One region of the Desulfonatronum sp. SC1 genome, then DNA from elsewhere that is predicted to be linked to it. Evidence: riboswitches for the same ligand, from Rfam matches in the RefSeq annotation. Region 1 holds a riboswitch; each other region holds the start of a gene.
The links. A riboswitch is a leader RNA that binds a small molecule or an ion and turns the genes downstream of it on or off. The one in region 1 is predicted to bind cobalamin.

Region 1 (11,781 bases):
GTGGCGACGTTTTTTGTGGATGACCGTAATCGTTCCGGCCTGAGGCCGGTTTAAACTTCACAAATGGAGAGCACCGATGAAAAGAACGACAATCTGTTTGACCGCCTTCCTGCTCGTGTTGCTTCTGGGAGGCTGGGGCTGGGCGGACAACTTCCTGAAGTATCATCATGTCAGCGAACCATATGAGATCATGGGGCAAAAGCAGGCGGGCAGCGAGGAAATCGTTGAGACGTGGCTGAGTGGCAACAAGGCCCGAATGAACACTTCCAACAAGACGTCGGTAATTTTTGATGGCGACAAGCAGGTGATGTACATGTTGGACCACGGTGATCGGACATACACCGAAGTGCCGATGAACCTGTCCGAGGCCATGGCCGGCATGCTGGGCGAACAGGAAGGTGGGCAGGAAATGGCCCAAATGATGGCCCAGATGATGGGGGCGATGATGCAGGTCAAGGCTTCGGTCGTGGAAACCGGAGTCGAGAAGAACGTCAACGACTGGACCTGCCGTATTTATGAGCTGACCATGAACATGCCCATGGGGCAAACAGCCTCGGAAATATGCGCCACGGACCAGATCGACGTGGACGTGAGCATGTACAACAAGATTGGTCATGCCATGATGGCCGGGCAGCAAGGTTTCGATGAGCTGCTCCGGGAAATGGAGAAGATCCGGGGAGTCGCCGTGCTGACCGTGAGCAGGGCCAATGTCATGGGCGCGACGGTGGTGACTCGGGAAGAGCTTTTGGAGCACAAGAAAATGGCCGCCCCCGCCGGGAGTTTCGATATACCCGAGGGTTATACGCGACAACAATTCATGGGCATGTAGCCGGACGGAAGAATGAATCCCGCTCATATGCCGGGTTTCGGTGCATGGGCGGGCATACGACGACTTTAGAACTGTCATAAGAATCGCTGAGTAACAACAACAGGAGTGACGGCATGGAATTTACGAGTACCAAGGTGGAGCAGGGCGTGACGATCAAGGCGACGGGCCGCATGGACGCGGTAACGGCTCCGTCTTTTGAGCAGGAATGCCTGCGCTGGATGGAGCAGGGCGATTCCAAGCTGATCGTGGACTTCACCGGCCTGGAATACATCAGCAGCGCAGGATTGCGGGTCATTCTGGGCGTGGGCAAGAAGTTAAAAAGTCAGGGAGGGTCTTTGGCTTTCGGCGGGATGAGTTCCATGGTCAAGGAGGTTTTCGACATCTCCGGCTTCGCGTCCATTTTCCCGGTGTACGATTCCACGGAGGCGGCCCTTGCGGCCAAGTAACCATGCGAACCTGGCCGGCCTTTCCATGCCGGCGGACATATCCTCTCTGGAGCCCTTACGGAGCTTCGTCCTGGAGCGGTTCGAATCCACAGGCTTGTCTCCGGCCTTGGCGCTCAAGATCGATTTGGTCTTGGAAGAGGTGCTCCTGAACATTTTTCATTACGCCTACGGTCCGGATCAGGCTGGAATGGTCTCCGTGGAGTGCGGACCGCGGGCTGATGAGGGGCGGTTTCTGGTTCGGTTCTTAGACCAGGGGCCGCCCTTTGACCCGCTTTCCCAGCCTCCTCCGGACGTGACTCTGAGCATGGACGAACGAGTTCAGGGCGGGCTGGGCATTCTGTTGACCAAAAAAATGAGCGCTTCCCAGCAATATCGCCGGGAGGGCGACAGCAACGTCCTGGAGATCGTCTTCGCCGAGTAGCGGCGCCTTGTTGCCGTGCTCGGCCAAGACGAATATCGTCCTTTCAATTCATTCTCCGACCATCGCGGGCCATGAGCACCGCCCCTTCTTCCTCTTCCTCCTTTACTCCACTGATCCTGCATGTGGACATGGATGCGTTTTTTGCCTCCGTGGAGCAACTGGACCATCCCGAGCTGCGCGGCAGGGCCGTGATCGTCGGCGGGTCCGAACGCGGGGTGGTCTCCGCTTGCAGTTACGAAGCCCGGAAGTTCGGCGTGCATTCGGCCATGCCCATTGTCCAAGCCAGAAGCTTGTGTCCGAACGGAGTGTTCGTGCCCGTGCGCATGGCTCGCTATGCCCAAGTCTCTCGGTTGGTCATGGCCGTCCTGGAACGCTTTTCACCGCTGGTGGAGCAGGCCTCGGTGGACGAGGCCTATCTTGACGTCGGCGGGTTGGAACGCGTCTTCGGACCGCCGGAGCGGTTGGGGGCGGCGTTGAAGCAAGCCGTGGCCGCGGAAACCGGTTTGACCTGTTCCGTGGGCATGGCTCCAGTCAAGTTTTTGGCCAAGATCGCCTCGGACCAGAATAAGCCGGACGGTCTGTTCATTCTCGCTCCGGACGACGTAGCGGCTTTTCTCAACGTCCTGCCCGTCTCCAAGATTCCAGGCGTCGGGCGGCAAACTCTGAAGAAGCTCACGCTGCTCGGAGTGCGTCGGGTCGGCGATGTCACGGGGTATCCGGAACGATTCTGGCGTGAGCGGTTCGGAAAGTGGGGAGAGGTCCTCTATGCCAGGGCCAGGGGGATTGATCCCAGGCCGGTGATCCCGGACTGCGAGGCCAAAAGCGAAGGGGCGGAAAACACCTTTGCCGAGGACTGCGAAGACCGGGAAGAATTCAAGCGCTGGCTTCTGGATCAGGCCGAGCGGGTAGGACGGCGGTTGCGCCGGGACGGGCATGCCGGACGTACCGTGACGCTGAAGATCAAGTTCAGCGACTTCATGGCGATCTCGCGGGGAAAAACCCTGCGGGAGCCCACCGCGTCCACGCGGATGATCTTCCAAACCGCCGCCGAACTGCTGGACGCGGAGCCGCTTCCCCGAAAAGTCCGGCTGATCGGGCTGAGCGTGTCCAATTTTTCCAACGCAAGGCGACAGCTTTCTCTTTTTCCCGAAAACGAGACCGACCAGGACAAAACCCTTGACGCGACCCTGGACGCGATCCGGGAGAAGTTCGGTCCGGGGTCTTTGGTCCGGGGACGCATCTTTGGTTTTCGGAAGTCGTAGTAGCGACCGTCCCCGGAGAGAAACGGTCGCTTTTGGATCGAGTTGGCGGCAACCATATCATGCCTTCACCGTGAATCTCAGCTCGCGGCGCATTCACCTCCCAGTCCGGCGAAAACCCGACGCTGGGCGTATTCGGACTGTTTGCCCTGGTTCCAGCGTTGGACCGGGCGATAGTAGCCCACGACCCGGGTGTAGACTTCCGCCGGATTGCCGCATTCCGGGCACTCCGGATGCTCGCCCCGCAGGTATCCGTGGTCCTTGCACACGGAAAACGTCGGGGTGATGGAGATGTAGGGCAGCTTGGTCCGGCTCATGGCCTTGACCAGAAAGGCCCGCAAGGATTGGGGGTCGGCCACTGCCTCGCCCAGGAAGGTATGGAAGACCGTTCCGCCGGTGTATAGGGTCTGCAACTGGTCCTGATGCTCCAGGGCCGCGAAGACGTCCAGCCCCAGGTCCACGGGCAGGGCCGTGGAATTGGTGTAGTACGGCACGCCGTTGCCCGAGGCCTTGATCCCGGCGTAGAGCGTCTTGTCCAGCTTGGCCAGTCGATAGCTCACGCCTTCGGCCGGGGTGGCCTCCAGGTTGTAGAGGTTGCCGGTTTCCTCCTGGAAGCGTCGGGTCAGGTCCTGGAGGTGGAGCAGGGTGGTTCGCATCAGCCGGATCCCGGCCGGGGTTTCGATGCCTTTGCCCAGCAGATTCTGGCAGGCCTCGTGACCGCCCACCACGCCGATGGTGGAGAAATGGCCCCGGTAGGCGTTCTTCAGGTAGCGCCGGGTGAAGGGAAACATGCCCCGTTCCAGGTTGTCGTTGATCAGCTTGCGCTTGAATTCCAGGCTGTCCCGGGCCAGTTCGGCGTATTCCGTGACCAAATCCAGATAGTCGGTCTCGTCGTGGGCCAGAAAGGCCAGCTTGGGCAGGTTCAGGGTGGCCACTCCTATGGAGCCGGTCAGGTCCCCGGCGCCGAACAACCCCCCGACCTTCTTGCGCAGCTCGCGCAGGTCCATCTGCAGTCGGCAGCACATGGAGCGGACATCCTCGGGCTTGAAGTCCGAATTGATGAAGTTCTGAAAGTACGGAACTCCATATTTGGCCGTAAGCTGGAGCAGCAGCTCGCCCACCTCGGTCTCCCAGGGAAAGTCTTCGGTCACGTTGTAGGTCGGAATGGGAAAGGAAAAAATACGGCCGTGGTAGTCGCCTTGAAGCATGACTTCCAGAAAGGCCCGGTTGATCATCTCCATCTCCGGGCCGAAGTCCGCGTAGGTCTGGCTGTCGTGGAGCCTGCCGCCGATGATCACTGCTTCGGTTTCCAGGTGTTTGGGTGGAACCAGGTCGAAGCTCAAATTGGTGAACGGGCTCTGCCCGCCCCAGCGGGATGTGGTGTTCAGGTTGAAGACGAACTTCTGAATGGCTTGGCGGACCTGGCGGTAGTCCAGTTCGTCGTGACGGATGAAGGGCGCGAGATAGGTGTCCACGTTGTTGAAGGCCTGGGCCCCGGCCCATTCGTTTTGCAGGGTACCCAGGAAGTTGACCATCTGCCCCAGCGCGGAGTCGAAGTGTTTGGGAGGACCGGAGGAGGAGCGGCCTTCCAGGTTGAAACCTTCCAGGAGCAGATCCCGCAGACTCCATCCAGCGCAGTATCCGGCCAGGCCGAAGGACAGGTCGTGGATGTGCAGGTAGCCGTGCTCATGGGCCTGCCGCACTTCCAAGGGATATTTTTCCAGGGCGTATCGGGCCTGGACCGTGCCGGAGAGGTGCAGCATCAAGCCCTGGAAGGAATGGGACATATTGGCGTTTTCAGCCACACGCCAGTCGGACTTGTTCACGTAGGCGTCAATGGTTTCCATGATGTCCAGGAACGCGGCCTTTTGCTCGCGGATCTGGCGGCGTTTCTCCCGGTACAGGATGTAGCGCTTGGCCACGTCGAACAGGCGGGACTGCATCAGAACTGCCTCGACCTGATCCTGCACCTGCTCCTGGTCCGGAACTGTCAGGCCGGCTTCGGTCAGGCGTTCCTCTACCTTGCGAGCCAAGCGGTCGGCCAAGAGCGCGTCTTGAATTCCGCAGGACTTCAATGCCTTGAGAACGGCTGCGGCGATTCGGTCCACGGCCCAGGTTTCGGTTCGTCCGTCACGTTTGCAGATGTGGGTCAGCATGATTTCTCCTTACGATGATGGCCCTGGAAAGGGCGCGGTGGCTGGCGAAAAGGTTGGGTTTGCAAGGGAAACCCGGAGGGAGGGAGAGACCGGGTTTCAAGGAGGTCTTCGGGCGTCAACAGAGGGACCAGGGTGGTTCGGAACAGAAAACGTTCTGGATGGCGCTCAGCCAACTTAAAAATTCGGCCCAGGGTGGCCTTGGCTTCGCGGGCAGTGATTTTGTTGCCGGTCAACGTGGGATACTTGGACCATGGCCCTTTGACGTCCACGGCCACCAGGTCCGCGGCTTGGATGTCCAAAATCCGCTCCACGACGTCGGGATGCATGCCGTTGGTATCCAGCTTGACGGGTAAGTCGAGCCGACCCCGCAACTCGGCGAGCCATTCCGGAAGATCCGCGGACAAAGCCGGCTCTCCGCCGGTGACCACGAGGCCGTCCAGCCAGGGGGCTCGCTGGTCGAGAAAGCCGAGCGCGTGGTCGCGAGAGAGGCAGGGATCGTCTTCGGAATTCCAGGCCAGATGGAAGTTGTGGCACGTGGGGCAGCGCAGGTCGCAGCCGCCAAGAAACAGCACGGCGCAGACGCGACCCGGCCAGTCGCACAAACTCATCGGCTCCAGGCCGCGCAGCCTGGACCAGGGGGTAGGGTGGTTCCGCATAGTCCGCGATGAGGCTGAAAAGCCCCGGGGAACGGCCACAAGGACATCCGCGTATCCCGCGACAAATGCGCTTCAGGCAGGTCTTCTGACTCGTCCCCCCGGTTTTGGCGGGCCTTCCCGGAACACGGTTCCAGTGGCCATGCGGAGCCAGTCGGGTTGAATGGGACTTACAGCGGCGGGACCGTCCCGGAATCGAACCGGGTTCCCTCTTGGCGCCATGTGGCGACCTGAAGCAAGGAGACGTGGCATGGTCGTTCGCTGGGAACGCGTTCAACCATGCGTGCGATGTACTTAAAAAGAATCCGTGACGATGTCCAGTTCGGATGCTCATTGCCGCGGTCTGGACCACTGATTTGCGGAATTGTCCCGGATGGGCGGGTTTGGAGAGGAGAGGGCGCGAGGAGGTGGAGGGTTGCCGCGCGGTCTCCCGCTTATCCGTGAAATCGGCCAAATTCCAGCAATCAGTCGTAGGCAGCCGATGGCTCAGATTCTGGTCAAGGCTCCCTCATGGGCGAAGAACACCGCGCTGCGCTCCCCGGAGTGCCTTTTTTCCGGGGCTTCCTGAACCATGTAGTGCTCATGCGGAGCAAGGGTCATATTGTAACCGAAGGTGATCTGGAGGGAGGCCGTGCGGTTGAGTCGGTCCGGACGCAGGGTGAAGGTAAAGGACACGCCTTGCTCGGGGTCCAGTGGGAGGCTGGAGTAAACTCGTAAATCCTGGGCCAACACCCGCCCTTGATCATCGCTCAGGTAGGCGGCCAGCCACAAGTCCTCGATCCACCCCAGATCGGCGGGGAGGCTCTCTGTCTTGGGCATCGCCCGCCCCTTGACTCTGTACTGCCCGCCAAAGGATTCCGCTACGTAGGAAAATCGCCAGAAACGCATCTCCAATTGTTGTTCCGCGTTCAATATCCAAGGCTGGCGCTGCAAGTGGCCGACACTGGAATAGGAACAGCCGACGGCCAGGAGCGCGAACAGGACAAGAGCCAGGGAAAAGCGTTTTCGGCGCATGATCGGATCTCCTTTGGTCTTCGAGACGGCGTATACCTAAACTGAGTTTTGAAAAAGTCCTAATTCGACAGTCCGTTCAAAAACCCAAGTAGGAGCAAAAAAAAGCTCAAGGTCGAAGCGTATGGAATGATACGTGAGATTTTGAGCTTTTTGCAACGACGCATCAATTGGGGGATTTCCAACGGACTGCTAATCGTTCAACGTGGCGTAGGCCTCTGGCCCGTCCTTCATCCGTCCATGCACGGCCAGCCAGATGCAGGGCGGATCTTCGCTGGTACGGTCCACACGGTGTCGCAAGCCGGCAGGGAGAAAAAGGCAGTCTCCGGCTTTGAGGGCTTTGGTCCTCCCGTCAGTGAAGCGGATTTCCGCCTCGCCCTGCACGAGGACGACCCATTCGTCCAGTTCCTGGTCATACCAGGAATCCGGAGGCGAAACATGGCCCAGCGAGATGATTCGCTCGATGCGCAGACCGTCCCCACGCGCCAGCAGATCGACCCGCTCCTCGGGCATGGCGCCCTTTGGGATGGAAAACAGGTTGAACATGATGAATCGGTTTGTCAGCGCTCGGCCAAGGACTGGCGGGAGAGCAGGGAGCCGAGGGAGACGACGTTGATTCGCTGATCTCGTTCCCGCTCCCAAAGCTTCAAGGCTTCCAGGGTTTCCGGGTACGGGTGTCCAATGGCGATTACCTGGCCCTGGCTGTGGGCCAGTTGCTCGGCCTTGCGCAGTTGAAACAGAATCGCCTGGACATTGGGAATGTTGTCCAGAAAAATGTGTCGGCGCAGGTGCTCCAGGCCGATTATGCGGGCCTGTTCGTCCGCGACGGAGTCACCGGTGGTCAGGCTGTCCAGAAAAAAGAGGTCGCGCCGCTTCAACTCCTGGAGCACCGTGGACATGCCCGACTCGTCGGCGGTGAACCGGGAGCCCATGTGGTTGTTGATCCCGATGGCTTGGGGAACCTGAGCCAGATTGTTCCGCAGGATTTTCAGGATTTCCTCGTCCTCCATGCCCACGAACAGGGCTCCGGGGCCAGGGTCGGCCCGGTGGGGGTAGTCCAGGGGTTCCATGGGCTGGTGCAGGAGCACGTCGCGGCCAGCCGCAGCACCGATCCGGGCCACTTCCCGACTTTTGGAAATATTTGGCAGAACGGCGAAGGTCACCGGGAAGGAGAGGGCTGCCAGTTCCTGTGCTTGATGCACGTTTTCGCCCAGGTCGTCGATCACCACCACCAATCGCGGACCGGTTCCAGGCTGGACCGGGGAGGGTGGCGGAAACGGTTTGCGTGCGTGTTCTTCCAGAAACAGGGTATGCGTGGGCAAATTGAGCAGGGATATCCGCCACTCTTGTTTGCCGGGCCCACCGTTAATCTTACGCAGCTCCGCGTTATGCACCCAGAGTTTCAGATTGCGGCGCAGGGCCTGCTCGAAGCTCCGGGCATCCTGGTCCAAGCCGATGGCCAGGGACTGGGTGTGGTATTTCTGCCCGTTCCTGGTTTTCATCTGAATATCCAGATGGCGCACCGAACGAGGGTCCAGGTTCAACTCCATGATGGACTGGACCAGGGCCAAGTCGACTTCCTTGACCTGCTGTTCCAGTAATTCCGCGTCGAATATTTCGTAAACCAGGCCTTTGCGGCTTGAGGGAGCCGGGGGCGCGGCATCAGGCGCGATCCGGGCGCGGACATGATTCGTGGGGGCGGGAGCCGTCAAGCCGGCGACCCTGTCCGGTTGCGCGGGCCGGGTCGCGGACCGGGAAACGGGCGGCGCGGCGGAGGTTGAGGCTGGAGCGGAGACAGGCTTATCGAGAGTCGCGATGTCCGTGGACAAGGGATCTGCCGGAGCGAGGCTCAAGGCCCAGACAAGGGTGATGGCGGTCAACCCGGTGGCCACAGCTATGAGCATCACCCAAAGTTTGGAAAAAACTTTGGGTGATGGTCGTTTACGACTGGTTTTGGCGGCGGTTTTCCTGGGTTTGGCCCCACTCTTTCCGCCGCTTTTGGTAGTGGTTGCGGAAGAACGGGAGGGCTTGCCGCTCTTTTTCGCTGTTTTTCCGGTCATCGCCGACCCGTGTCGGTTGGGGTGGTTAACGGAGCGCCTTGAGTCTGGGCATGGCCTTGACCATTTCCAAAGCCAGACGCAACTGGTTGTCCCGTTCGAGCATTTCCAGGACCTGAGGCCTGGGGTGATCGAGCTGGTCCGGAGGAATCGGGCCGGTTTCCAGGTGCCGGATCAGATCGCCTTCGCGGACCAACGGCATGCGTCCTTCGCGCTGGTCGTCGTTTAAGGCGACGAAGGGAATCGAAATGTCCGGGTCGATGCCTTTGGCCTGGATGGAGCGGCCGCTGGGTGTATAGTAGATCGCCGTGGTCAGCTTGATCCCGGAACCGTCGGCCAGGGGGATGATCGTCTGCACGGATCCCTTGCCGAAGGTCTGCTCTCCGAGAATCAACGCCCGGTCATGGTCCTGTAGGGCCCCGGCGACGATTTCCGAGGCGGAAGCGGAGCCGGCGTTGATCAGCACCACCATGGGCGTTTCCTTGTCCAGCACGTTGCTGGATGCGTCGAAGTTCATTTCCGCCTGAGGTGATCGGCCTTTGGTATAGACGATTTTTCCCTCGTGCAAAAAGGCATCGGACACTGCCACGGCTTGGTTCAGCAGGCCTCCGGGATTGTTGCGCAGGTCGAGGATCAGGCCGACACGCTGTTCGGAATCGAATCGACCCAGGGCTTCCCGTAGGTCGTCCATGGTGGTTTCCTTGAAGCTGGTCAGTCGAACCAGGATGACTCCAGGCTCCAATTCGAACAACTTGACCGTGTGCACCGGGATGACGTCACGGGTGATGGTCACGGTGCGGGGAACGGTCTCGCCCCGAGAGACTATGGTCAGGTCAACGGTGGTGCCGCGTGGACCGCGGATCAGCTTAACGGCGTCCATGATCGTGATGTCCTGGGTGGACTGGCCGTCGATCGCCAAGATGTGATCACCGGATTTGAGTCCTTCACGGAAGGCCGGGGTGTCTTCGATGGGGGACACGACCGTCAGCCTGCCTTCCACGAGGCTGATTTCAATACCGATTCCCGTGAACTCCCCGGAAGTGTCGATCTGCATTTCCTGGAAGGCGTCCTGGGTCATGAAGCTGGAATGGGGGTCCAGTTCCTGAAGCATGCCTTGGATGGCACCTTGGATCATCTCGTTGCGATCCACGTCCTGAACGTAATAGCGCTCCACCAAATCCAAGACTTGGCTGAAGCGCTTGAGCGGCGAGTAGCGTTCCTCGTCCGTGGCCATGCTCTGGCCGAAGGTGACGGCCAGCAAGAAAAGCAGTGTGACGGTGCCGACCCAGTGGACAACCCGCATGATGACCTCCGAATGCATTTTAAAGCATGTGCTGGTATGGTGAACGGCGTCAGCGAACGCCGCGCAGGGAAATAATCTCCAGATACGGTTGGGCAACAGTTGGTAATCGAGGGCTCGACGCGATTCCCGCCTGAAATCCATTTCTTGATGAGTATGCCGATCCGTGCTGGTTGACGCCGTTATTCGTTTGCGACAAGCCAGCTAACAGGATTAACGGGATTTTGATGAAAACGCAATTCAAAGTAGAGCCCCGGACCATCCACTTTGGGGTAAATCCCCGCCACTCCGATCTGCTCGTCCTTTTCCACTTCCTGGCCCACCGTGACCAGCGCGTTGTGCAGGAAAGCGTACAGGCTGTAATAATCTTCCCCATGGTAGAGGATGACCACATGGCCGTATCCCCGGAGCGTGTCGCTGTGAACCACCTTTCCCCAGGAAATCGCGCGTACCGGGTCGTTTTCAGACATTGCGAAGCTTATGCCGCGGTGTGGCGGATTGGCTTGGGGCTGAAACCGCTCCACGACCCGGGCCTGCGTCGGCCAGGATAAATAACCGCGCAAATCCGTAAAGCTTTTGGAGGTCAGGGATTGGAGCTGGTAGTTCAGTTCGGCGATGCTTCGCAGGATTTCCTCGATTTGTTCCTCGGTCGAGATTTGTTGCGCACGCACCTCCTGGACGCGGTGCAGGAATTCCAGTTTCTGCTTCAGAAGTTGATCCTTGCCGGCATCGATCCGGAGCATCTGCGCGGCGATTTCCTCTCTTGCCTGTTCCAGACGGGCCTGTCCCAGAGCTAATTCCCGCCCTTGTCGACGAAGCTGGTCGATTCGATCCTGAACCAGACCGTAGATTCGGGACAGCCAGTGGTATTGTCGGTCAGCCTCGTCCCAGGAGGTCAAGGTCTGGAGATTATGTTCTACGCCCTGCAAATGCACCGGCCAAAGCAGGGCCAGCAGGCGTCCCAATTCCTCGCTGGTTTGGGTCCGGGCCAGGTCCAGTTCCTGATAATCTTGCAACCGAAGGCGCTCTTCCTGACGTAGGCGGTTCAACTGCGCTTCCAGTTCAGAGATTTCATCCGTGAGAGTCCGTAACCTGGCTTCCACTTTCTGCAGGTCGGCGAATAAAGACCGTTCCTGGGCTGAGAGGCTCTCCATGATTTTTTCGTGCGCCCGAACGTTGCGCTCACGCTCTTCCAGGGTGCGTTGAATGGTTCCCGCGGTCGTGGGAGAGGCCAGGCTCGGTCCGCACATCGGAAGAAGCAGGGTCATGGCCGCCCCAAGCAGGATCATTGTCCAAGGGAAGCTGAGAGGAAGGCGGAATATGGGAGAAGGTGATACTTCTTGCATGGGCTACATGGGGGCACGGAAGATGGAGCGTCAGGGGGTACGCGCGGGAGGCGAGTGGCGAGGTAGAAACGGTTGCAGAGGGCACCCGGCGCAGCGCGGTTCCCGTTTCCGGCACCATTCCTTGCCGACCCGCACCAGTAAGGCGTGGTATTCGTTGTATTGTTCGACTCGTTCTGGCAGATGGGACACGAACAGGTCTTGCAGTTCGTCGTAAGCAACGTCCTCGGGAACCAAGCCATGGCGGTTGCAGATTCTGGCTGTATAGGCATCCACAACGAACACCGGGCGGTCCAGGGCATAGAG
Region 2 (5,984 bases), on a different contig from region 1:
GGTATCGGAATAGGAATAATTCTGAACGCATCCCAGCGTTTTCAATCCCGATTCCGACTCCGACCCCGGCAACGGCATTACTCTGTGCTGAGTAGTTATACTGCTTTTGGTTGAATATTTATATTTGTTGGCGTTCCAAGAGGGCCATCGCTGTTTTTGGGCTCGCGTTGCATCATTTTATGCCGCCCTTTCAGGGCTATTATTGTTGGGGGGCGTTTTACCCAGGGCGTTGCCCTGGGCTACGGTAGTTCGCCCTTTCAGGGCTTGCCTGAAGCCCCAACGGGGCGACATATTATAGCCCAGGGCAACGCCCTGGGTAGATGAAGTTAAAACAAAAATAGCCCTGTAAGGGCGGCATAAAGGCGTCATCAGAATTTTTTTTTATTGTTTCACCCTAAACCAGTATACCTTTCCTCTTGATATTGAACTGCTCATTTGGTACTTGCCCTGTCTGTTTCAGATGCTCTTAACCGAGCTTAATAGGGAACCCGGTGTAAATCCGGGACGGGCCCGCCGCTGTGACCGGGGACGAATTTTGCGAATATGCCACTGACCTCATCAAGGTTGGGAAGGCGCAAAAGGAGGTTGATCCGGGAGTCAGAAGACCTGTCTGCAAACTTATATAGAGCCTGCCCCCGTGGACAAGGGGCGGATCGCTCATCGTTATATTCGTGGGAAAAACAGGGAATCCCCGGATCAATTTTCATTGGTCCGGGGATTTTTTTTGCCCGGACCTGATCCGGCGTCTGTCGCCCGGGCAGCGCCGAAAAGGAGGACGGGATATGGTCGGAAGCGAAGGAATTCTCTGTAAACTCACCCTGCTTGCGGTAACGGCCTGGAATGCCTTTCAGTTTGGCATGCGCCATTGTCTCAGGGAGGAACGGTCATGATAAAACGGCTGTGTCTCCCCCTTTTACTCACCATTTTTCCTGCTGTGTCGGCCTTAGCCGGAGAAGAATCCGTAACCTTGGAGCAAGTGGTGGTCACCGCCACCCGCGGCGAGGAGAAGATAACGACAATCCCGGCCAAGGTGGAGGTTATCGATAGCCGGGAGATTGAACGAACCTCCGGTGAAACCCTCACGGAACAACTGAAAAAGAACAGTTCCATCGGGGTCGTTGAATATCCAGGCGCCCTTGCCGGGATCGGGATCCGTGGTTTCCGGCCGGAGTTCAGCGGCATTACCAAGCATTCCCTGGTGCTGATCAACGGCAGACCGGCCGGGGCCACCAACCTCGCCACCATTCCGGTCGATAATATTGAACGGATCGAGGTGCTCAAAGGCCCGGCCTCTTCGCTCTACGGCGGTGAGGCCATGGGTGGGGTGGTCAACATCATCACCAAAAAAAGCAGCGACGAGCTCGCCGGGATGGCCGAGATCGGGTTCGGCTCCTTTCAGAGCAACAGCCAGAAGGCGGCTATGGGCGGGGCTGTCGGCAACGGTTTTGATTTTGACCTCTCCGCCCGGCGTTTTGAGCAGGCCGATGATTTCAAGATGGGTAATGGCGAGACCAGGGCCAACACCAGCTATAAAACGCAAAACGGCGGCCTGCGCATCGGCAAAGCCTTTTATGACACGTGGCGCTTTGATCTCAGCGGTGATCTCTACCAGGGCCGCGACATTGAGACCCCTGGCGACATCTTTCACGGTGATCTGAAGTCAGGGCATAAGGATATAGACCGATACGGCCTGGATTTTATCGTGGCCGGCAATCTCAATAAAGACAACCGGCTCTCCTTTACCGCCTACCGGACCAATGAAACCTCGGAAAATTACCAGCATTACACAGGCGGGGCGCCTGTCCGGGTTGAGCCGTTTCGCGGTTATGATTCGCAAACCGACTGGCTCGGTTTTCAGCTTAAGAATGAGTATTCCTGGCAAGGCCATCGTTTCATCATCGGCGCTGATTACCAGGATATCACCGTGGAGAGCCGCGGTTATAATCAGGACGGTTCCAGAAAGGCTCCCTGGTCCCCGAACGAGGGCCGGGAAAACTGGGCGGGCTATCTGGAAACCATCTGGAAACTCATGGATGAGCGGCTCACCGCAAGCCTGGGCGGCCGTTACGATACGTTTACGGTGGAAACCAAAACGACCCCATACAAAACCGACTTCACTCCGAACTCGGAGGACTTTTCCACCGTCAGTCCGCGGGCCGGGCTGAACTATCTATTTGACGGCGGCGTAAGGCTGCACTCCACCCTGGGCCAGGGCTTCGTTCCGCCTTCCGCGGCCCAGTTGGCGGGCTATGCGGAGACCGTGGTCGGTGGGATCACCATGGTGACCCGGGGCAACCCGGATCTTGATCCGGAATCCTCCCTCACCTTCGATCTCGGCGTTGGCTATGTGCGGCCCCAGTGGGGCTTGAACCTGGATCTCACCTATTTTCATACCGATGTTGACGACAGGATCAGCAGCGTCACAACCGGCACCACCACGACCTACCAAAACAGTCTGGGCGCGAAGATGGAGGGGATCGAAACCATTCTTTCCTTCGACATCGGCGCCCCCCTGGCTTGGGAACGCTCCCTGGAATTCTTCATCAACGCCACCCACATGCTCAAGGCCAGGGAGGAACAAACCGACGGCACCATGCGGGATATTCATAATGTGGCCCGGCATACGATAAACTACGGGGTGCGGTACGAGGACGGGATGTTCGACGCCAAGCTGCATTTTCGCAATCAGGGCCGGATGAAGGATACCGACTGGAACGCTGCCGGCTATCCGGAGGTGGAATATCCATCTTTTACCGTGGCGGATCTGGTGGTCGGCATCACCTTCTTTTCTCAACACCGGCTCACCTTGCGGGCGGATAATCTCTTTAACAAGGATTATTACGAGAAAAAAGGCTATCCCAAGCCCGGACGTGCCTTTTATGCCTCCTATCGCTACGAGTTTTAGCCATGGAGGTCAAATCACTCATCCTCGGTCTTGTTTTTACCATGGGCGTCTTTGCCTTCAAGGCCGGGGCCGGGCTGGGGCACGGCCTGCGCCGGCAGGCCGGTCTCCGGCGCAACCTGTTGGTGGTCGGTGGTTTTTACGGCGGCTACCTGCTGCTCTTTGCCCTGGCCTGGCTGATGGTGGCTCACTTTGATTTTCTGGCCCACCTGCAAATGGTCATGACCCTTGCCGCGGGCGGCATGCTCCTCCATTTTCTGCTCGCCGCCCTGCTGCTGCTCTGGGGCGTGGTGCTGCTGCAAAAACAAAGCGACCAGCCAGCAGCAGCCAGCCGAGGCTGGCTGCTGCTGGCCCTGCCCTGTCCGGTCTGCTTTGCGGTGATCCTTTTTACCATGGCCTTTCTCCACAATCTCCTGCCCGGCAATCCCTGGCTCATGGCCTGGCTTGCCGGCGGTTTTGTACTGGTCAGCCTGGGCAGCGGGCTGCTCTTCTTCCTCCTGAACCAGAAGGTCGGCGGCCATGGGCTGGGCCTGGTCATGGTGCTGGCCGCCCTCTACTTCCTGCTAACCATTGCCATCGTGCCCCAGTTCGGCGACCTGGAACGGATCTACCGGATCAGTAGCAACATGGTTGTGCTTGCCGACTCCCGTCTGCTCCTGCTGCTGGCCGCCATGGCCCTGGCCTTTGGCTTTGGTTTAATCCAATCACTACGGAGATATATATGAACATCGTCGCCCTGCTGGCATCGTTTATCTATCTTGTCTCCTCGTCGCTGCTGTTGCCGGTGCTGCTGCTGCTCAGCCTCATTACGGTCTGGCTGCTGACCTACAGCGGCCAGTTCTTCGGCCTGTGGCTGGCTCGCAGGCGGCTGTCCACCCCTGCCAACGCCATCGAATCATTGACGGCCCTGCACTTTAACGGCTTTTCCGCCCCGGTTCGTGCTTTTGGCCAGGCATTTGATCAAGTGCGGCAGACGCCCGGGGCGGAGATCGCGGTTCTCAACCTGCTGCGTGACACCGAGCACGGAATGTGGCGCTCGCTGGACCGGCTCAAGATGCTGATCCGCATCGGGCCGGGACTGGGTCTGATGGGTACCCTTATTCCTCTGGGTACCGGTCTGGCGGCCCTGGGCCAAGGCGATCTGACCCGTTTGTCCGGGGATCTGGTCATCGCCTTTACCACCACGGTGGTGGGCATGGCCCTGGGGCTGCTCAGCTATTTCTTCTTCACCATCCAGCGCCGCTGGGTGGAAGAGGATGTAAAAAATATGGAACTGCTCTGCGAAGTGGCCATGCGGGAGGAACGATCATGAAATATCTTCAGCGCCACCAGAAGCGAGGCGCCGGTCTGTCCGACAACGACCCCATGGCCGGGGTGGCCAATCTCTTTGACCTGGGTCTGGTCTTTATCGTCGGGCTGCTGCTGGCCATCTTTGGCGCCTATCGTCTGGAAGATCTGCTGCAACAGGACTCACAGGTCACCATTACCAAACAGTCGGCCAGCGGTGAGATCGAGATTATCATCAAGGACGGTAAAAAAATCGAGGCCATGATGGTGAGCTCGGAGCAGGCCAAGGGGCGCGGCCAGCGCCTGGGCACCGCCTACCGGCTCGAAGACGGTTCCATGATCTATGTGCCGGAGGGAAATCCATGATGATGAAAAAACTCCTTATTATCTGTATACTCCTTTTGCTTCCGGCCAGCGCCCCGGCCCATGAAATTGCCTTGCTGGTCATCGACAATAACTCCTACCTCAGCAATCTGGCCGTGGACGGGATGGCGGCGGAGCTGAAAGAGCGGATCAAGGTCGTCTCCGCCGGCGAGCTGGAACCGGGTGGCGAGCCTTTACGCAAGGAGATCGAGGCGGCCCGGGTGATTGTCGTCGATGTCATGGGTCGGGATCTGGAGGATTATCTCACCGCCGAAATCGATCTTTCTGGCAAGACCATCTATGCCCTGCGCGGCTCTTACGATGACGTGGCCTTAAAGAAGAAGGGTTTTCTTTTTGATAACGAGGTGGCTGATTACTTCCGTCACCTGAGCCGGGAAAATATCGAGAACATGCTGCGCCTGGTGATCCATCGCCATTTCGACCCGGCGGTCTCCTTCGCGCCGCTACAGCCCCGGTTGGGGCTTGGCCTCCATCATCCCGAGGCTCCGGATCTTTTTTCGGATGTGGCCTCGTTTCTCAAGTGGCAGGCGGCGCGACCAGGCCATGATCCCCAAAAGCCGCGCCTGGGCCTGCTTTTTTATTCCTCATATTTGACTCCCGGCCAGCAGGAGCCTCTTGATTATCTGATCAAACGATTGGAGGAGGCGGGTTTCAACGTGCTGCCCTGTTTCGGCAACGACCAGCAGGCCATCGAGTCCTTTCTGCTCGATGACAAGGGCAAGGCGCGGGTGGATATCCTGCTCGCCTTTTCCCTCAAATTTTATTCCGCTCTCACCCCTAAACTGGCCGAGGATCTGCGCAAACTCGATGTGCCGATCATCTCGGCCATCAGCCTTTATAAGGACACGGTGGAGGAGTGGCGGCAAAGCCCGGTGGGGATCGGACCACGGGAGGTGGCCTGGACCATGGCCAGCCCGGAGATTTCCGGGTTGATCGAGCCCTCGGTGCTCATGGCCAAGGAAAAGGTGGTGGACCGGACCAGCGGCAAGACCTGGTATGTTAACCAACCGGTCACCGAGAATATCGAACGGCTGATCCCCCGGCTCAAGGGCTGGATCAACCTGCAAGGCAAGGCCAACCGCGACAAGAAAATCGCCATCCTCTTTTATAATCACCACCAGGGCAAGCAGAATGTCGGGGCCAGTTATCTCAATATCTTTGCCTCGCTGGAAGAGATTTTCAAGGGGCTTGCCGGGGCGGGCTATACCACCGGCCAGCCGCCCGGTGAGCAAGAGATCAAGAGGCTGATCCTGAACGGCGCCCGCAACGTGGGCACCTGGGCGCCGGGTGAACTGGATGCCATGGTGGCGGCGGGCGATCTGGTGCTGCTTGATCCGGCGGAGTATGAAAAATGGTTTGCCGAACTGCCGCAAGCCTTCCGCGACGCCGTGATCGACCAGTGGGGCAAACC
Region 3 (5,984 bases), on a different contig from region 1:
ATGCCGGTCTTGGTCTGGAGCTGCTCCGGGTCGCCGTCGCGGGCGGCATAGGTCTTGAAAATGACCTGGGGCTGGGGATCCAGCCCGGCAATCAACTCCGGACTATCCTGGCCCCGGAATTCACCGAAAATCGGGTAGATCTTGAATTGCGGATTGGCGATGGCGTAGGGTCGGGCGTCAATGGGTGATCCGTGGACCTCGATGCTGTCCACTGCCACGATCCGGTCATGGGCTTGGAGATAAGTCAGCAAGCGCAGACACCCGGACCCGGAACAAATCACCCGGTCCACCTGGGCCGGAATGACGGACTCGCGACCCAGGGCATCCGTGATGGTCCTGGTGTCTTGAGCCTGGGCCAAAGTCGAAAATAAGACGACAGCCACGATGAGGGCCGCCGGGGAGCCAAACCAAGCAATCTTGGTGCGCATATCTTCTCCTGATTGTGAGGGTTATTTGATCAGCGCGGGCCGGGAAGGGCCGGGGATTAGAACCTGACAGGTTCCAGGAGAAGCCCGAAAAAGGCTTTGCCGGATGCTGATCTCGGTTCTGAACAATGCGCCCAATGAGAAATCATGTCGGCGCTGTTATACGATTATATCAATTTTCAGAATAATGACAATGAAAAATGAGTTAAAGCGACAGCGTGTCACTGTTCAGGGTTCTTCGTGTTACGGCAGGTCGTCTTTCCGGGGTCTTTTAATCCGCACCCCCGACTCAGGATTGGCGGGGATTTATCCGAGAAGGATGCGGCGAGTGGTCAGGGTGTGCAGCAGTTCCTGATCGTGGCTGGCGATGAGCATGGTTCGGGGAGAAGAGGACAAGGCGTGGAGGACCATGTCCCGGGAGCGGGCGTCCAGGTCGTTGGTGGGTTCGTCCAGGAGCAGGACTTGGGGCTGCATGACCAGGACCGTGGCCAGACTGACCAGGCGTTTCTGGCCGCCGGACAAGGTGTGGGGCTGGCGATGGGCGAGGTGGGACAGGTTCAGTTGGTCCAGGATGGCCAGGGATTCAGCCCTGGCCTCGGCTGGAGATCGGCCCAGGTTCAGCGGCCCGAAGGCCACGTCTTCCAGGACAGTGGGGGAAAAGAGCTGGTCGTCGGGGTTCTGAAAAACAAGACCAACGCCGCGGCGCAGGGCCGCGAGGTCCGCTTTGGTCCGCACGGGACGGTCTTGGAAAAGCAGGGAGCCTTGGCGAAGCGGGATCAGGCCGACCAGAGTGAGCAGGAGGGTGGTTTTGCCGCTGCCCACGGGGCCGACCAGGCCGACGCGCTCTTCCGAATGCAGGGAGAGATGGAAGTCTTCCAGAATTGGTGGAGCCGAAGGGCCGTGGGCCACCAAGGCCTCCCGCAGGGCCAGCAGGGGCGGGGTCGTCTTTTGGGTCATCACCAGATCAACCGGTCGTGCAAGGTAATCAGCACCGGAGGGATGCAGAGCGCGGATGCCAGGACCGCTTGGGACGCGGTCCAGGAGCCGTTGTCCAGGGTACGAAAGCGACCGTTGAAGCCCCGCAGGAGCATGGCTCCGCGGATCCGTTCAGCCCGGGCCAGACTCCGGAGCAAGGTCTGTCCGAAAAGGACGGCAATGGTCCGGTAGGTATGCCGGGAGCACTGGGGGACGAAACCGCGGGCCAGGGCGGCCCGGTGCAGGCGCTGAAATTCCTCGGCCACCAGAAAGAGCTGGCGAAAGGTCAGCGCCAGGAGCAGCGACAATTTACGGCCCAGCCTCAAGCGGCGCATCGCCTGGGCCAAGGCGGGCACGGACGAGGTGCAGAGCAGGGCGATGAAGACCAGGAGCAGGGCGTTGCCTTTGAGGCTGATCCGCAGGGCCAGGGTCAGGCCGTCCTGGCTGAGCCAGGAGACGGCGGCAAGGGCCGGGCCGGGATAGGTCAGGCCGAGAACCAGGGCCAGACCGAGAAAAAAGATGTTGGCCGGGATAAGCCTTACGGCCACGCGACCCAGGGGCAGCCCGGCCAGACGGGTCAGCCCCAGCCCGAAGAGCAGTGCCGCCAACCCGGCTCCGTGACCCTGGACCGCTGAGATCGCGATCAGGCAGACCGCGGAGGTCAGGATCTTGATCCGGGCGTCCATCTGGTGCAGCGGGCTTGCGCCGTGGTGCAATGGGCCGACGTTTCGGCTCAGGGAGCCTTGAGGGCCGAGGAGTTCGTCGAGCATATCGCCAGTCACCGGGGAGGGGTGTTGGTTTCCGTTTTTCGGCGCAGCAGCAACGCGCCCAGACCGGCCAGACCGACGATCCAGCCGATGCCCCCGACGATCTCCGGGATGCCCGGGCCGCGTTGGCTCAAGGCCAGGATTTCCCGGCGCAGGGGGGCGATTTCCTGGCGCACGGCTTCGGCGACGGCCTGTTGGAGCAGCGGGGAAAGCCGGGTTTGGTCCATGTGTTGGTCTGGGAAGGATGGGAGGTCTGGGATCTCTGGGGGAGAGGGTGAGGCCGACGAAGGTGCGGCAAGTGCGGGGAGTTCGTCGGGGGCAATGGTTTGTTCGGCCAGGTGGCCGGCCCCGTCCGTGGCCTGGACCAGCAGAGGGGCGCGGCGTTCCAGGGCAATGGCCGGAAGAGGGGCTTCGTAAAGCCCCTGGGCGTCCGTGGCACCGGAAAGGAGCACGTCGCCGGTGACGGCGTCCTGGACGGTGATGGTCATGTTCGCGCCGATCTGGCCCGTGCCGAAGGCGGTCTCCACCATCAGCCGGTCTCCCTGGATCCAGGCCATGATCAGCAGGCGGTGGGCATGGGCCGTGGCGGTCCAGCAGGGTGCCGAGAAGCAAACCAGCAGCAGGGCGAGAAGCCCAAGGCGGAGTGGAGCGGGATTCAGCATGGCGACTCTCCTGCCGTGGCGGGCGGAAGGGAGCAGGTCAGCAGATCCGGCCGGGTCTGGCCCAGGAAGCCGACCACGAACACGGCCACCGCGCCCTCGATGGCGGCCACCGGCAGGTGGGCCAGGACCACCAGTTTGGCCGCGGCCAGGAACCCTTGGTCGGTCATGGCCAGGGCCGTTCCAGCCAGCAGGGCCGTGCCCAGCACCGCGCCCGATCCCGCCAGCAGCCCGGCCACGAGAGCCGGTTTGCCGCCTTGGGCCAGTAATGGGCGAAGAACGAGGCCGCAGAGCACGGCGGGCAGGGCCACGGACGCCGTGTTCACGCCCAGGACCAGCAGGCCGCCGAACTGGAAGAGCAGGGCCTGAAGCAACAGCCCCACGAAGATAACCGGAAAGGCGATCCAGCCCAGCAGCAGGCCGGCCAGGCCGTTGAGCAAGAGATGAACGCTGCCGGGGCCCAGGGGGACGTGGATCAGGGAGCCGATGAAAAAGACCGCGGCCATGGCCGCGGCCAGGACCAGCCGATCCTCGTCCAGTCGGCGCAGACCAAGCCACAATCCGGGGATCGTGACGGCAGCGCCCAGAGCCAGGACCGGTGCGGAGAGAACGCCTTCAGTGATGTGCATGGCCGACGCCTCCGTGGTTGGGTTGGGCGGCGGTTGGTTCGGTCAGCCCAAGGCTGTCCATGGCCGTGTCCAGATGGTCCAGCCAGATGGACCGGAAGCAGGGAGATTCGATGGTTCCGGCGGCGTGTTCCCGGACCTCGAATCCGGCCGTGCGCAGCCGGTTGCTCCAGGAAGTGGGTCGGTCTCCGAACATGTCCTTTTGGACGTGATGGCCGCAAACGGCCATGAAGGGCAGCAGCCAGACCGTGGAAACCCGTTGTTCCTGAAGCTGGGCGATAATGGCCGCAAGGCCCGGCTCGCCCATGAGCAGGGCCGTGTGCAGCAGCGGGTCGCGGTCCTGAAATTGGGACTGCAAGTCCAGATAGCGTTGCTGGCCGTCGTGATAGGTGCCGTGTCCGGCCAGGATCACGGCTTCGTCGGGTCGGCGCTCCCGGGGAATGAACCCCGGCAAGCAGTCCGCGACCCGGCGCAGATCCTCCGGGTCTTTCAGGAGCGGCGCGCCCAGGGCGACCTGGATGAATCCCTTGCGCGGGTGCTCGTAGGCCTTGGCCAGGTTTTCGGTCCAGAAGTATTCCACGCCGGGAATGGTGTGCAAAGACTGGACGGTCAAGTGGGTCACGCCCTGGTCGTGCATCCGGCTCAGGGCCACGGCCACGCAGTCGTGGGGCAGGCCCTGGTCGGCCAGCTTGCGCCGGACCTTGTGCGCGGTGAATCCCCAGGCTAGGGGAATGCCCGGATACCGGGCGCGGACCTGGACTTCGAACTGGTCGTAGGCTTGGCGGGCTGGGACCACCGTTGTGCCGAAGGCGACCAGCAGAATGCCCGGACGCTTGGGGCCGGGAGGAGCTTCGGGGCCATGGTGATGATGATCGTGGTCGTGCTCATGGCCATGATCATGGCCGTGCCCGCATTTGGGGTGGTGGTCGTGATGGTCAAAGGCGAGGCCGTGACGGTGTCGGCCATGTGGGTGCGTATCGGTCTGCATCGATTCCCTCCGGAAAAGAACGGGACGGGAAACGAGTGTTCGGCGTGCTTGGGAGGCTGGGTTGTCGGCGCGTCGGGCCGGGAACATCAGGGCACTGGCGGGACATCCCCTGAAGCGGCAAAACACCCGTTGCCTTGGGGCCTGATGCCGGTAGGTCTTCTGGCTTCCCCAGGAAGTCGTTCCGCCTTCCCATCCCCGTTCGGCGTGTTTTGCCGAGCATGGACAGTGGCGTCTTCAAGAACGCTTCGCTTCTCCCCGAAACTTAGCAGTCCGTTGAAAAACTCCCAATTGCTGCGTCGCTGCAAAAAGTTCAAACTCTCACGTATGGGTAAATACGCTTCGACCTTGATTCGATTGCCAGGACGGCAAATCGAAAATGTGGCGAAGCCACAGCCCGTGAGGGCCGGACACAGGACGTGTCCGGTAGCTTTTTTTGCTCCTTGCACTTGGGGTTTTTGAACGGACTGCTGGATAAAGACTTTTTCAACAGTTAGGGGGAGCTGGGGTTACAGCGGCGGGTCCGCTCCGGTATCGCACCGGATTCCCTCTTCGTCTCCATAACGGAGAACCAGCATGTTTCGGACCTCGTATCCGGGATGGGGGCAGGAGTCAAACGGGCGATGGATGGGAGATCGGTTGTGAGGCGAGGTCAGCTTGAGAGGCCGGTCATGGCCAGTTGGTTGCGGTAGGCCTGAATACTCGCGGCGAGGTGGAAAGGAGCGGGGGCGATTGCTGACGATTGCGTGGGAACGGTGAAGTCCGGCGTTCGGCTGAAGAATCCGGGATGATCGGACGCGGCCTGGTCTTGAGCACGGGCCGCGGGTTGGTGATCGTCGCCTGCAGCCTGGCGCTCTTCCTGCTCGTTCTGAATGCGTTCCATCCGGGCTTCGGCCTCCATCTGGGCCGCGCTGGTCGCCACCTTGACGTCTTGGGCCGAAGGGCTGGCCGGGGCCAGGGCGGCCCGGCGGATGGTCTGGGCTTTCTGTTCGGTCTGTTCCGGGTTTCCGGGGACAGGAGAGGTGTCGATGCTCACTTCCCCGCCCACGGCGTATTGCCGTCCGTCCGGACCGGTCTCGTAGGTGTAGCTGGCTCCGGCGGTGACATACTGCCCTCCGGCGGCCACATGGGCCTGTTCATGGGCCCGAACCTCGGCGTCGCGCTGGCGAAGTTGCTCCAGAACCTGACGATCCTCCGAGGACAACTCGGACTCGTCGCGCGCCGCGTGAATTTCGTCCCGATTGTCGCTGTCGTCCCGGCCCGCGGCTTGCGTCTCTTTGGGATCATTGTCCTGGTCCGGGGCCGTATCACCTTGGCTTTCTTTTCTGGTGAACGTCTCCCGGTGGTGCTGTTCTTCGAATACGCCGGCCGATACTGGTCTGGCGTTCGGCCCGTAGCCGAGATCCAGGCCGAGGGTGACGGTCTGGCTGTCGGAGGGCTTGCTTCTCTGGGCGTCCTGGTCGGCACGGTGACTCAGGTTGACCACATCTCTTGGAGCAAGAGGAGTTGAAGGCAGCACGGCACCGGCAATTCCACTTGCAACTCCG

Region 2: linked by a shared signal. The riboswitch ahead of C6366_RS10810 (TonB-dependent siderophore receptor) and the one ahead of C6366_RS06270 (anaerobic ribonucleoside-triphosphate reductase activating protein) in region 1 are both predicted to bind cobalamin.
Region 3: linked by a shared signal. The riboswitch ahead of C6366_RS14465 (sirohydrochlorin cobaltochelatase) and the one ahead of C6366_RS06270 (anaerobic ribonucleoside-triphosphate reductase activating protein) in region 1 are both predicted to bind cobalamin.

Annotation. Positions count from the first base shown of each region.
Region 1 is NZ_PZKN01000008.1:83,469-95,249, forward strand. It holds gene C6366_RS06245 (DUF4412 domain-containing protein) at 77-829, shown strand; gene C6366_RS06250 (STAS domain-containing protein) at 943-1,275, shown strand; gene C6366_RS06255 (ATP-binding protein) at 1,262-1,696, shown strand; gene C6366_RS06260 (DNA polymerase IV) at 1,768-2,958, shown strand; gene C6366_RS06265 (ribonucleoside triphosphate reductase) at 3,036-5,111, opposite strand; gene C6366_RS06270 (anaerobic ribonucleoside-triphosphate reductase activating protein) at 5,105-5,767, opposite strand; cobalamin riboswitch at 5,825-6,013, opposite strand; gene C6366_RS06275 (hypothetical protein) at 6,251-6,778, opposite strand; gene C6366_RS06280 (cupin domain-containing protein) at 6,968-7,321, opposite strand; gene C6366_RS06285 (divergent polysaccharide deacetylase family protein) at 7,336-8,679, opposite strand; gene C6366_RS06290 (S41 family peptidase) at 8,861-10,135, opposite strand; gene C6366_RS06295 (murein hydrolase activator EnvC) at 10,315-11,400, opposite strand; gene C6366_RS06300 (endonuclease III domain-containing protein) at 11,509-11,781, opposite strand, start outside.
Region 2 is NZ_PZKN01000018.1:432-6,415, reverse strand. It holds cobalamin riboswitch at 442-629, shown strand; gene C6366_RS10810 (TonB-dependent siderophore receptor) at 887-2,905, shown strand; gene C6366_RS10805 (DUF2162 family putative transporter) at 2,908-3,627, shown strand; gene C6366_RS10800 (MotA/TolQ/ExbB proton channel family protein) at 3,624-4,214, shown strand; gene C6366_RS10795 (DUF2149 domain-containing protein) at 4,211-4,555, shown strand; gene C6366_RS10790 (cobaltochelatase subunit CobN) at 4,552-5,984, shown strand, end outside.
Region 3 is NZ_PZKN01000029.1:17,111-23,094, forward strand. It holds gene C6366_RS14440 (iron ABC transporter substrate-binding protein) at 1-428, opposite strand, end outside; gene C6366_RS14445 (energy-coupling factor ABC transporter ATP-binding protein) at 732-1,382, opposite strand; gene C6366_RS14450 (energy-coupling factor transporter transmembrane protein EcfT) at 1,382-2,170, opposite strand; gene C6366_RS14455 (hypothetical protein) at 2,179-2,829, opposite strand; gene cbiM (cobalt transporter CbiM) at 2,823-3,455, opposite strand; gene C6366_RS14465 (sirohydrochlorin cobaltochelatase) at 3,442-4,440, opposite strand; cobalamin riboswitch at 4,880-5,028, opposite strand; gene C6366_RS14470 (putative metalloprotease CJM1_0395 family protein) at 5,090-5,984, opposite strand, start outside.